One region of the Nocardioides sp. YIM B13467 genome, then DNA from elsewhere that is predicted to be linked to it. Evidence: riboswitches for the same ligand, from Rfam matches in the RefSeq annotation. Region 1 holds a riboswitch; the other holds the start of a gene.

Region 1 (4,852 bases):
CCGGGCCACCGCCGCGATCACCGACGTCAACCGCGACTATCAGGACCTGATCACGCGCTACGCCTGGGGCACGATCTGGACCCGCCCCGGCCTCGCCCGCCGGGACCGTTCGATCGGCGTACTCACCGCCCTGGTCGCCGGCCGCCACTTCGAGGAGCTCGAGTTCCACCTCCGCGCCGCGCTCACCAACGGGCTGACCCGCGAGGAGATCATCGAGGTGCTCCTGCAGACCTCGATCTACGTCGGCGTACCCGCCGCGAACACCGCCTTCGCCGTCGCCAACCGGGTCTTGAACGACGGAGCCTGAGCGGATGACCGTCCCCGCTGGTAAGAACGGGGTCATGAAGCCACATTCCGCGACCGTCGTAGGCGCCGGGCCCAACGGGCTGGCGGCTGCGATCGTGCTGGCGCAGCAGGGCGTGAGGGTGACGGTCCTCGAGGCCGCGGAGACCGTCGGCGGTGGCACGCGCACCGCCGAGCTGACCCTGCCCGGGCTGCGCCACGACATCTGCTCGGCGATCCATCCGCTCGGCCTGGCCTCACCGTTCCTCCGTGGCCTCGAGCTGGACAAGTACGGACTGACCTGGCGTTTTCCCGAGATCGAGCTCGCCCATCCGCTCGATGACGAAGCGGCCGCGCTCCTGCACCGCTCGATCGAGGCGACAGCCGCCGGCCTGGGCGCCGACGGACAGCGCTGGCAGCAGGTGTTCGGCCCGGTCGTACGCGGCTGGGACGCGATCTCGGACCACGTCCTCGGTCCGATCGTGCGACTCCCCCGGCATCCGTTCCGCCTGGCCGGCTTCGGGATGCGCGCCGCGCCACCGGCCACCGTGCTCGCGCGGGCGTTCCGCGAGGAGGCGGCGAAGGGGCTCTTCGCCGGGTGCGCGGCGCACGCCTTCCAGCCGCTGGACCGGCCGGGCACGGCCGCCGTGGGCACCATGCTCGTGGTCAGCGGACATCGCTACGGATGGCCGGTCGCGGAGGGCGGCTCCCACGCGATCACCCTCGCCATGGCGCAGCGGCTCGAGGAGCTGGGCGGCAACATCGTCACCGGCACCACCGTCCGCAACCTCGCCGACCTCCCTGACGCCGACGTCACCTTGTTCGACACCAGCCCCGGCGGCTTCGCCGACATCGCCGGCGCCGCCCTCCCCGAACGGCCGCGCCGGGCGATGCGGAGGTGGCAGCACGGCCCCGCGGCGTACAAGCTCGACCTGGCGGTCCGCGGTCCGATCCCGTGGCGTGACCCGGAGGTCGGCCGCGCCGGGACCGTCCATCTCGGCGGGTCGTTCGCGGACGTGGCGGCCAGCGAGGGGGAGATGGCGGCAGGCCGGATGCCCGAGCGTCCCTTCGTGCTGCTCGGGCAGCAGTACGTCGCGGACCCGTCCCGCTCCGCCGGAGACCTCAACCCGGTCTGGGCCTACGCACACGTCCCGCACGCCTACGAGGGCGACGCCACCGACGCGGTGCTTGCCCAGATCGAGCGCTTCGCCCCCGGCTTCCGCGACCAGATCGTGGCGACGCACGTCACCACACCGGCCGACTACGCGGCGTACAACCTCAACTACGTCGGGGGCGACATCTCCACCGGCGCCAACACCCTTCGCCAGCTCATCGTCCGGCCGACCCTCGCCGGCTACGACACCGGCATCCCCGGGATGTTCCTCTGCTCCGCCGCCACCCCGCCCGGCGCCGGCGTCCACGGCATGTGCGGCTACCACGCCGCTCACCGCGCCCTGCGCCACCTGGCCGCGACGGGGAAACCAGGTGCCACCGACGTACGTCCTGGCTAACGTCTGGCCCATGCCGCAAGCCCGTCTGCGCACCGAGCGCCTCGACCTGGTCCCGTTGAGCGAGGAGCATCTGCCGTTCCTGGTCGACCTCAACTCGGATCCGGTGGTGCTCCGCCATCTGTTCACCCGCGCGCTCAGGCCGGAGGAGACTGAGGAGCGGATGCACAAGTGGATCCGGGTGGCGAAGGAGACGGAGGCGCTGGGCAAGTGGATCGGGTTCTCGGCCGGTGAGGCGGTCGGGCTCTACATGTTCGAGCCGCCCGACAACCCGCCGCGCACCGATGCCGCCGAGCTCGGCTACCGGCTACCGCAGCGCCACTGGCGCAAGGGGTTCGCGAAGGAAGGCTCCCTCGAGCTGCTCCGCCACGGGTTCGAGGATCTCGGGATCGATCGGGTGATCGCGCAGACGATGGCGGTCAACGAGGCCTCCCGCGCGACCATGGTCTCTGTCGGGATGAGCTTCGTGCGCAGCTTCCAGCAGGACTGGGAGGAACCGCTCGCCGGGCACGCCGACGGAGAGGTCGAGTACGAGATCACCCGCGAGACCTGGCTCGAGCACCGCGCGGGGTAGGCTGCGAGCACGCTCGTGGCGCAGGAACCCGGTGAGAGTCCGGGGCGGTTCCGCCACTGTGACGTCCGTACAGCATCTGGGCACGGACACAGCCAGACACTGGCCGCGGGCTATCCGACCGATCGACGGGGCGAGAACCCCTAGGAGGAACTCGGCATGGCCGACTCTGCACGCGTACGCATCGCCCTACTGTCCACCTCGGACACCGACCTGCTCTCGGCCCGTGCCAGCGGCGCCGAGTACGCCTGGGCGAACCCCTCGCGGGCGACCGACCTCGATCAGGTCGTGGCCGATGCCGACCTGGTCGTCTTCCGGCTCCTCGGCTCGCCCACCGATCTCTGGGACGGCCTGAGCGCGGTCAAGGAGCGTGGCACCCCGGTCGTGGTCCTCGGCGGCGAGCAGCAGCCGAGCGCCGAGCTGATGGAGCACTCCACCGTCCCGATGGGTGTCGCCGCCGAGGCGCACCGCTATCTCGCTGAGGGCGGGCCGACGAACCTCGCCCAGCTGCACGCGTTCCTCTCCGACACGGTCCTGCTGACCGGTTTCGGGTTCGAGCCGCCGGCGACCGTCCCGGCGTGGGGTTTCGCGGAGCGGCCCGGCTCAACCGACGGGAAGCCGCGCATCGGGGTGCTCTACTACCGCGCCCACGAGACCAGCGGGAACACCGCGTTCGCCCACGCGCTGGCCGACGCCATCGACGCGACCGGCGCGGCCACCGGCGTACCCGTCTTCGCGGGCTCGCTGCGCTCGGCCCCCGACGACCTCTACGAGGCGCTCGGCACCCTCGACGCGCTGATCGTGACCGTGCTCGCGGCCGGCGGCTCGGTGCCCGCCTCGGCGAGCGCCGGCGGCGAGGACGAGGCCTGGGACGTGGAGCGGATGGCGGCGCTCGACATCCCGGTGCTCCAGGGACTGTGCCTGACCAGCTCGCGCGCGGAGTGGGAGGCCTCCGACGACGGCGTCACGCCGCTCGACTCGGCCAACCAGATCGCGATCCCCGAGTTCGACGGGCGGATCATCACCGCCCCGTTCTCCTTCAAGGAGCTCGACGAGCAGGGTCTCCCCCACTACGTCGCCGACCCCGAGCGCACCGCGCGGGTCGCCCGGATCGCGGTCAACCACGCGCGCCTGCGGCACACGCCCAACCCGGACAAGCGCCTCGCGCTGGTGCTCTCCGCCTACCCCACCAAGCACTCCCGGATCGGCAACGCGGTCGGCCTGGACACCCCGGTCTCCGCGATCCGGATGCTGCGCCGGCTCCGCGAGGAGGGCTATGACCTGGGGCAGGACAACGAGGTCGTACGCATCATCGATGGCCTCGACGACACGGCCGCCGGCGACGCGCTGATCCACGCCCTGATCGCCGCCGGTGGCCAGGACGAGGAGTGGCTGACCAACGCCCAGCTCACCGACGCCCACGTCCGCATCTCCAAGTCCGACTACGACGAGTGGACCGCGGATCTCCCCGCTGACCTGCGCGAACAGATGGTCGAGACCTGGGGACCGACGCCGGGCAAGCTCTTCGTCAACGACAACGACGAGCTGGTCCTGGCCACGCTCCAGGCCGGCAACATCGTCATCCTGATCCAGCCGCCGCGCGGGTTCGGCGAGAACCCGGTCGCGATCTACCACGACCCTGACCTGCCGCCGTCGCACCACTACCTGGGCGCCTACCGCTGGCTCGAGCACGGCTTCCGGGCCGATGCCGTCGTGCACCTCGGCAAGCACGGCTCGATGGAGTGGCTGCCCGGCAAGAACGCCGCGCTCTCGGCCTCCTGCGGCCCGGATGCGGCCATCGGCAACATGCCGCTGATCTACCCGTTCCTGGTCAACGACCCCGGCGAGGGCGCCCAGGCCAAGCGCCGCGCGCACGCCACGATCATCGACCATCTGGTGCCGCCGATGGCGCGGGCAGAGTCCTACGGCGACATCGCGCGGCTGGAGGGGCTGATGGAGGAGTACGACCGGATCTCCTCCATGGACCCGGCCAAGCTGCCCGCCATCCGCGGCGAGATCTGGCAGCTGATGAAGGCCGCCGAGCTCCACCGCGACCTCGGCATGGAGGAGCGGCCGGAGGACGACGACTTCGACGACTTCATGCTCCACATCGACGGCTGGCTCTGCGAGATCAAGGACGCCCAGATCCGCGACGGCCTGCACATCCTGGGTGCCGCGCCGGAGGGTGAGGCACGGGTCAACCTGGTGCTCTCGATCCTGCGTGCGGCCCAGGTGTGGGGCGGCGTCGGAGGTGCCGTCCCCGGGCTGCGGGCGGCGCTCGGGCTCAAGGAGGGCGCCGACACCCGGGCGGTCGACGAGATCGAGACCCAGGCGAAGGATCTGGTGCAGCGGATGGACGCGGCCGGCTGGGATCCGGCGGTCGCCGAGACGCTCCACGACGACCCCGCCGTGCGGCAGGTGCTCGTCTTCGCCGCCGAGCAGGTGGTGCCGCGGCTGAACGGGACGACCGACGAGCTGTCCGCGGTCCTGC
Region 2 (4,852 bases), 2.0 Mb from region 1:
AGAGAAGTGCAGGGATACCCGGTTAACCGGGTATCCCAACGACCGCGCCCGCCGCTTCGCATCCCGCACAGTAAGCGGCAGGGGGGACCAGCCGAGCTCGCGGCCGAGCTCGACGAGCGGCGGCACGATGGGCGAGGTCTCCAGGACGTCGGCGGGGTCGCCGACCGCGACGGAGCCGTCACCGACGAGGAGGGCGATTCGGTCGGCGAACGGCACGACCCGCTCGAGACGGTGCTCGGCGAGGACGACGGAGGTGCCGAGGTCGTGCACCAGCCGGGTGATGGTGGCGAGCACGTCCTCGGCGGCGGTGGGGTCGAGGGCGGAGGTGGGCTCGTCGAGCACGACGACCCGCGGGTGGGTGGTGAGCACAGAGCCGATCGCGACGCGCTGCTGCTGCCCTCCCGAGAGGGTACGCAGCGACCGCTGCCGCAGCTCGGCGATGCCGAGCAGGTCGAGGGTCTCCTCGACCCGGCGCCGCATGGTCGCCGGAGGGAGACCGAGCTGCTCCATCCCGTAGGCGAGCTCCTCCTCGACCGTGTCGGTGACGAACCCGGCCACCGGGTCCTGCCCGACGTAGCCGATGATCCCGGCGCGCTCGCGCGGCGGCGTACGAACGATCGAGGCGCCGTCCAGCAGGACGTCACCGTCGAGCACGCCGCCGGAGAAGCGCGGCACCAGGCCGGCGAGCACGCCGAGCAGGGTCGACTTCCCAGAGCCGGTCGGGCCGGAGACGAGCAGCAGCTCCCCCTCCTCGATGGTGAGGTCGACGTCCTTGAGCACGTGCTCGGAGGAGTCGGGCGGGGTGAACGTGATGCCTCGCAGCTCGATCATGCGACTGCCTCCTCGTGGACGAGCGATGATGCCGGTAGCGGGGCGGCGACGGCCGGGACCAGCCCGACGAGCACACCGGCCATGGCGGTCAGGGTGACTTCCGGGACGGTGCTCACGCCCGGAAAGGCGACCGGGACCTGGTAGCGGGCGACCCACCAGCCCACGGCGATAACCACGATCCCGCTCATGGCCACCACGACCTCCGGCCAGCGCCACCGGTCGGGCCGGTAGACGGTCCGCGTCACCCGGCGGCCGGCGAGCGCCAGCCCACCAGCGGCGGCGCCGACGCCGAGCGCGAGCATGGTGGCGGCCAGCCAGCCTGGCGTGGTGCCGTCCAGCACCGCGTAGACGCCGGCGCAGAGCCCGACGAGCGAGACCAGCATGAGCGCCGAGGTGATCCGCCTGGTGGCGACCGGGACGCCGGCCGTACGTCCGTAGCCGCGCGTGTCCATCCCCGCTGCCAGTGCCATCGACCGCTCCAGGGCGTCCTCGAGGACCGGCACCAGGAAGCGGCGCAGGCGCCTAACGTTTCCGGTCGCACCGGCACGCAGCCGTTGCGCCGCGCGCACCCGCTGCACCGACTCGGCCAGCTGCGGCAGAACCGTCACGGCGACCACGACCGCGGTGCCGATCTCGTAGAGCGCCGGCGGCAGCGAGCGCAGCAGCCGCTTCGGGTTCGCCAGCGCGTTGGCCGCGCCGACGCAGATCACGATGACGCCCAGCCGCAGCCCGTCGTAGAGCCCGGCCAGCAGCGCCTCGCGGGTGAGCGGGCCGAGCAGCCGGATCCCGAGCACCCACTCCGGGAGCGGGATCTCGGGCAGGTCGAGGATCACATGACCGGGAACGGCGCCCAGGAGCACCCTGAAGAGCACCCGGGTCACGACGATGAACACCGCGAGGCCGACGTAGAGCCGGAACGCCTTCGCCCACGGTTGGTCGCCTCGGCGCGCGGCGACCACGACCGACACCACCCCCACCACGAGCAGGAGCAGCAACGGATTGGTGGTGAAGGAGGCGTACGCAGCCATGCCGATCGCCCACACCCACCAGGCGACGGGGTGCAGATCACGGGGCAGGTGCGCGACCGCGGCCGTACGGAAGATGGTGCTCATCGCCGACGCCACCACACGGCACCGGCGGCGGTGAAGAGCACAACGATCCCTGCCGGCGCGACCCAAACAGGCAGATGTTGGGTCTCGGATGCCGAATCCGTCGGCTCCTCCGGAAATAACTCCGGCGACGGGCTTGAGGGCGCCCCCACAGCATCCCCAAGCTCCGTCGCCGGAGCGGTAACGACATCGTCGTCTATCCACGTGAACGCAACACCCTGCCCGGAGGTCACGCTGATTTCGGTAACATTTCTGGAGGCATAGCTCCAGGCCCCCGAATCGTCGGTGATCCACAGCGACCAGTACGCGTCGGCAGGCGGCATCTGAGCGCAACCGGCAGCTTTCGGCCGCTCATCGACGCGACATACGACGCTGGGCATCGAGGTCACATAGGTGAGCGGATGCCCCGCCTTCTCGAAGAGATCGGCGCCGGTGTCACCCTCCTCGGGCTGGACACAGGTGACCTCGGGACCGCCACCCAACGCGTTGGGCTCGACGACGACGGTGACGCCGTCACACGCCTCGGCGGACGATGCCGCAGACGAGGCGGAGACAGGGGTGAAGACAGGTGCGGTGGCCCCGGCGAGGATCGCCAGGGCCACCAACGAGGACCGCAGGATCAGCACGAGCTCTTCGCGGTCGCATCCTTGGGCAGGAAGACCAGCGACGGCAGCGCCTGAGCGGCGGCGAGGCGGTACATCCCCTCGGACTCCTTGGTCAGGCCCTTGGTGTTGCCCTCGGTCAGCGCGGCGTCGTCATAGGCCACCGCGCCGGCGTCCTCGCCACAGGTCACGACGTGGTCGGCGACCCAGCTCGCCGCCTTCTCCGCGGCGTCGGTCTCACCGGCGCGACCGAACGCCCACCCGGCCAGGCCGGTGGTGTTGGAGTTGGCGATGTTGCCGGTCGCGGCCTTGAACGACCCGTCCTCCGCCTGGGTCTCCTTCAGCCACTCCACGCCGGCCGCGACGGCCTTCTCCGCCTCCGGGGAGGCCACCGAGGAGAGCGCGATCAGCGCGAACGCGGTGGCGTCGGCGTCCGGGGCGGCCTTCGGGTCGGCGTCGCAGGTCTGGTCAGCGGCGGCGGGGTCGGCCGTGAAGGTGACCCGGAACCACCCCTCCTCGCACTGCTGCCCGGCCAGGAACTCCGTCGCGGCCGCGGCCTCCTTGCTCTCGGCGTTGTTCAGCGCCCACACGGCGTACGACTGTCCGATGGTGTTGGAGTAGTCGGCCGCCTTCTTGTCCTTGGGGTCGAGCTCGTCGGCGATCCGGCCGCTCGCGGCGACCGTGCCCTCGAGCTGCTTCAGCAGGCCGGGGTCGGAGGCGTCGACGTTCTGCTGGAGAACGAGCGCCTTCGCGGTGGCCCCGGCCGAGGTGACGGTGCCGAACCCGGGCGAGGTGTAGGCCTTCTTGTTCTCCATCACGGCCGCGGCGATCGTGGAGATCTCCTCGTCGTAGCCACCGACCTCTGCCAGCGCGATCCCGATGTCGGCGCTGAGCCCGAAGTCGTCGGTGCCGTACTGCGCGTTGCGGGCCACGCCCTCCGGCGCCTGGGCCACGAGCCAGTCGGCCACCGAGGTGGACACCTTGGCGTCGTAGGTGGGCTTCTCCCCCTCCTCGACGGCTTTCTCGCCACAGCCGGCGAGCGAGGTGAGGGCGAGGGCGGCGGCGATGCCACCGAGGACGGTCTTCTTCATGGTTCCTTCCGCGCTGTTCGTCGGGAAGGCCCAGGGCCGACCCGCTGCTTTCCACGACAGCGTCAGGTCAGTACGCGTCCGTCGGCAGGTGCTCCGGCTCGCCCAGGACACTCTTGGTGCCTGGGCCTACGGTTGCGGGTCAGCGCCGGGATTCGACCGGCTTCCCCCACCACGGCGTGTGTTGATTGAGGCTCTGCTAATTCGGGGCAATCCTATGCCGGGCGAGCCCTGCTTGCGGGATCGCCGCCGAGCAGTCACTCTGTCCCCATGCGCCACAGGATTCTCGGCCTTGTCGCAACCTCGATCTCGGCCACCCTTCTTGCCCTCTGCCCGACCACGACAGCCGGCGCGGAGGAGGCACGGACATCGGTCACGTACGCCGATCTGGTCGCCATGTTCGGCGAGAAGGTCGGTGACCGGAGCACCGTCGAGACCGGGCTGCCGAGCCTCAACCGCGCCATGGCCGATGCCAGGATCACCACCGCCTACCGGCAGGCGGCGTATCTGACCACGCTCGCCAACGAGAGCTCCTTCCACCACGACGCCAAGGGCCGCGACAAGCGGAAGTTCACCGGCCGCGGCTACATCCAGCTGACCGGCGAGGCCAACTACACCGACGCCGGCGCCTACTTCGACATCGACCTTCGCCGCCGCCCCGAGCTCGCCCGGTCGCTGGACTACAGCGCGCCGATCTCGCGGTGGTACTGGACCGTCGCCCGCGACATCAACCCGCTAGCCGACGCCCTCGACATGGGCGGGGTCAACGCGGCGATCGGCTATCCCTACAACAAGAAGGAGGACACCGAGCGCTGCCGCGACTTCAAGGCCGCGCTGAAGCACCTCCACGGGTCGGTGCCCAAGGGCATCAGATGTGCCCGCCCGGCCTCCGCGCAGACCCGCTAGCCATGTGGCCCGGACGGGCGTACGTCACTTCTTGGTGCGTTTGTCGCTGACCGCGATCGCCGAGGTGCCCTCGTCCTTGAGCTCGAAGAGGTCGATCGCCTTGATGAGCTTGGTCCAGGTGGCGTAGCCATAGTTGCGCGGGTCCTCGGAGGACTGGTTGCGGATACGGGAGACCACGGTGCCGACCAGGGCCCAGCCGTCGTCGTCTGCGGCCGCCGCGATGGAGTTGCGCAGCAGCTGGATCAGCCGGGCGTTGCGCTTCAGCAGCTGCCCGTTGGTCGCCGACGACGACGGCTTGCGGGTGCGCGGCGTCCCG

The links. A riboswitch is a leader RNA that binds a small molecule or an ion and turns the genes downstream of it on or off. The one in region 1 is predicted to bind cobalamin.
Region 2: another riboswitch for cobalamin. It lies ahead of ACFX43_RS24690 (prenyltransferase/squalene oxidase repeat-containing protein); the one in region 1 lies ahead of ACFX43_RS15350 (cobaltochelatase subunit CobN).

What each region holds. Positions count from the first base shown of each region.
Region 1 is NZ_JBHZPJ010000046.1:1,708,484-1,713,335, forward strand. Features, by position in the region: gene ACFX43_RS15335 (alpha/beta fold hydrolase) at 1-307, shown strand, start outside; gene ACFX43_RS15340 (phytoene desaturase family protein) at 312-1,793, shown strand; gene ACFX43_RS15345 (GNAT family N-acetyltransferase) at 1,804-2,364, shown strand; cobalamin riboswitch at 2,342-2,487, shown strand; gene ACFX43_RS15350 (cobaltochelatase subunit CobN) at 2,521-4,852, shown strand, end outside.
Region 2 is NZ_JBHZPJ010000046.1:3,659,022-3,663,873, reverse strand. Features, by position in the region: gene ACFX43_RS24705 (ABC transporter ATP-binding protein) at 1-831, opposite strand, end outside; gene ACFX43_RS24700 (CbiQ family ECF transporter T component) at 828-1,943, opposite strand; gene ACFX43_RS24695 (hypothetical protein) at 1,940-2,566, opposite strand; gene ACFX43_RS24690 (prenyltransferase/squalene oxidase repeat-containing protein) at 2,560-3,633, opposite strand; cobalamin riboswitch at 3,699-3,834, opposite strand; gene ACFX43_RS24685 (hypothetical protein) at 3,901-4,536, shown strand; gene ACFX43_RS24680 (NYN domain-containing protein) at 4,561-4,852, opposite strand, start outside.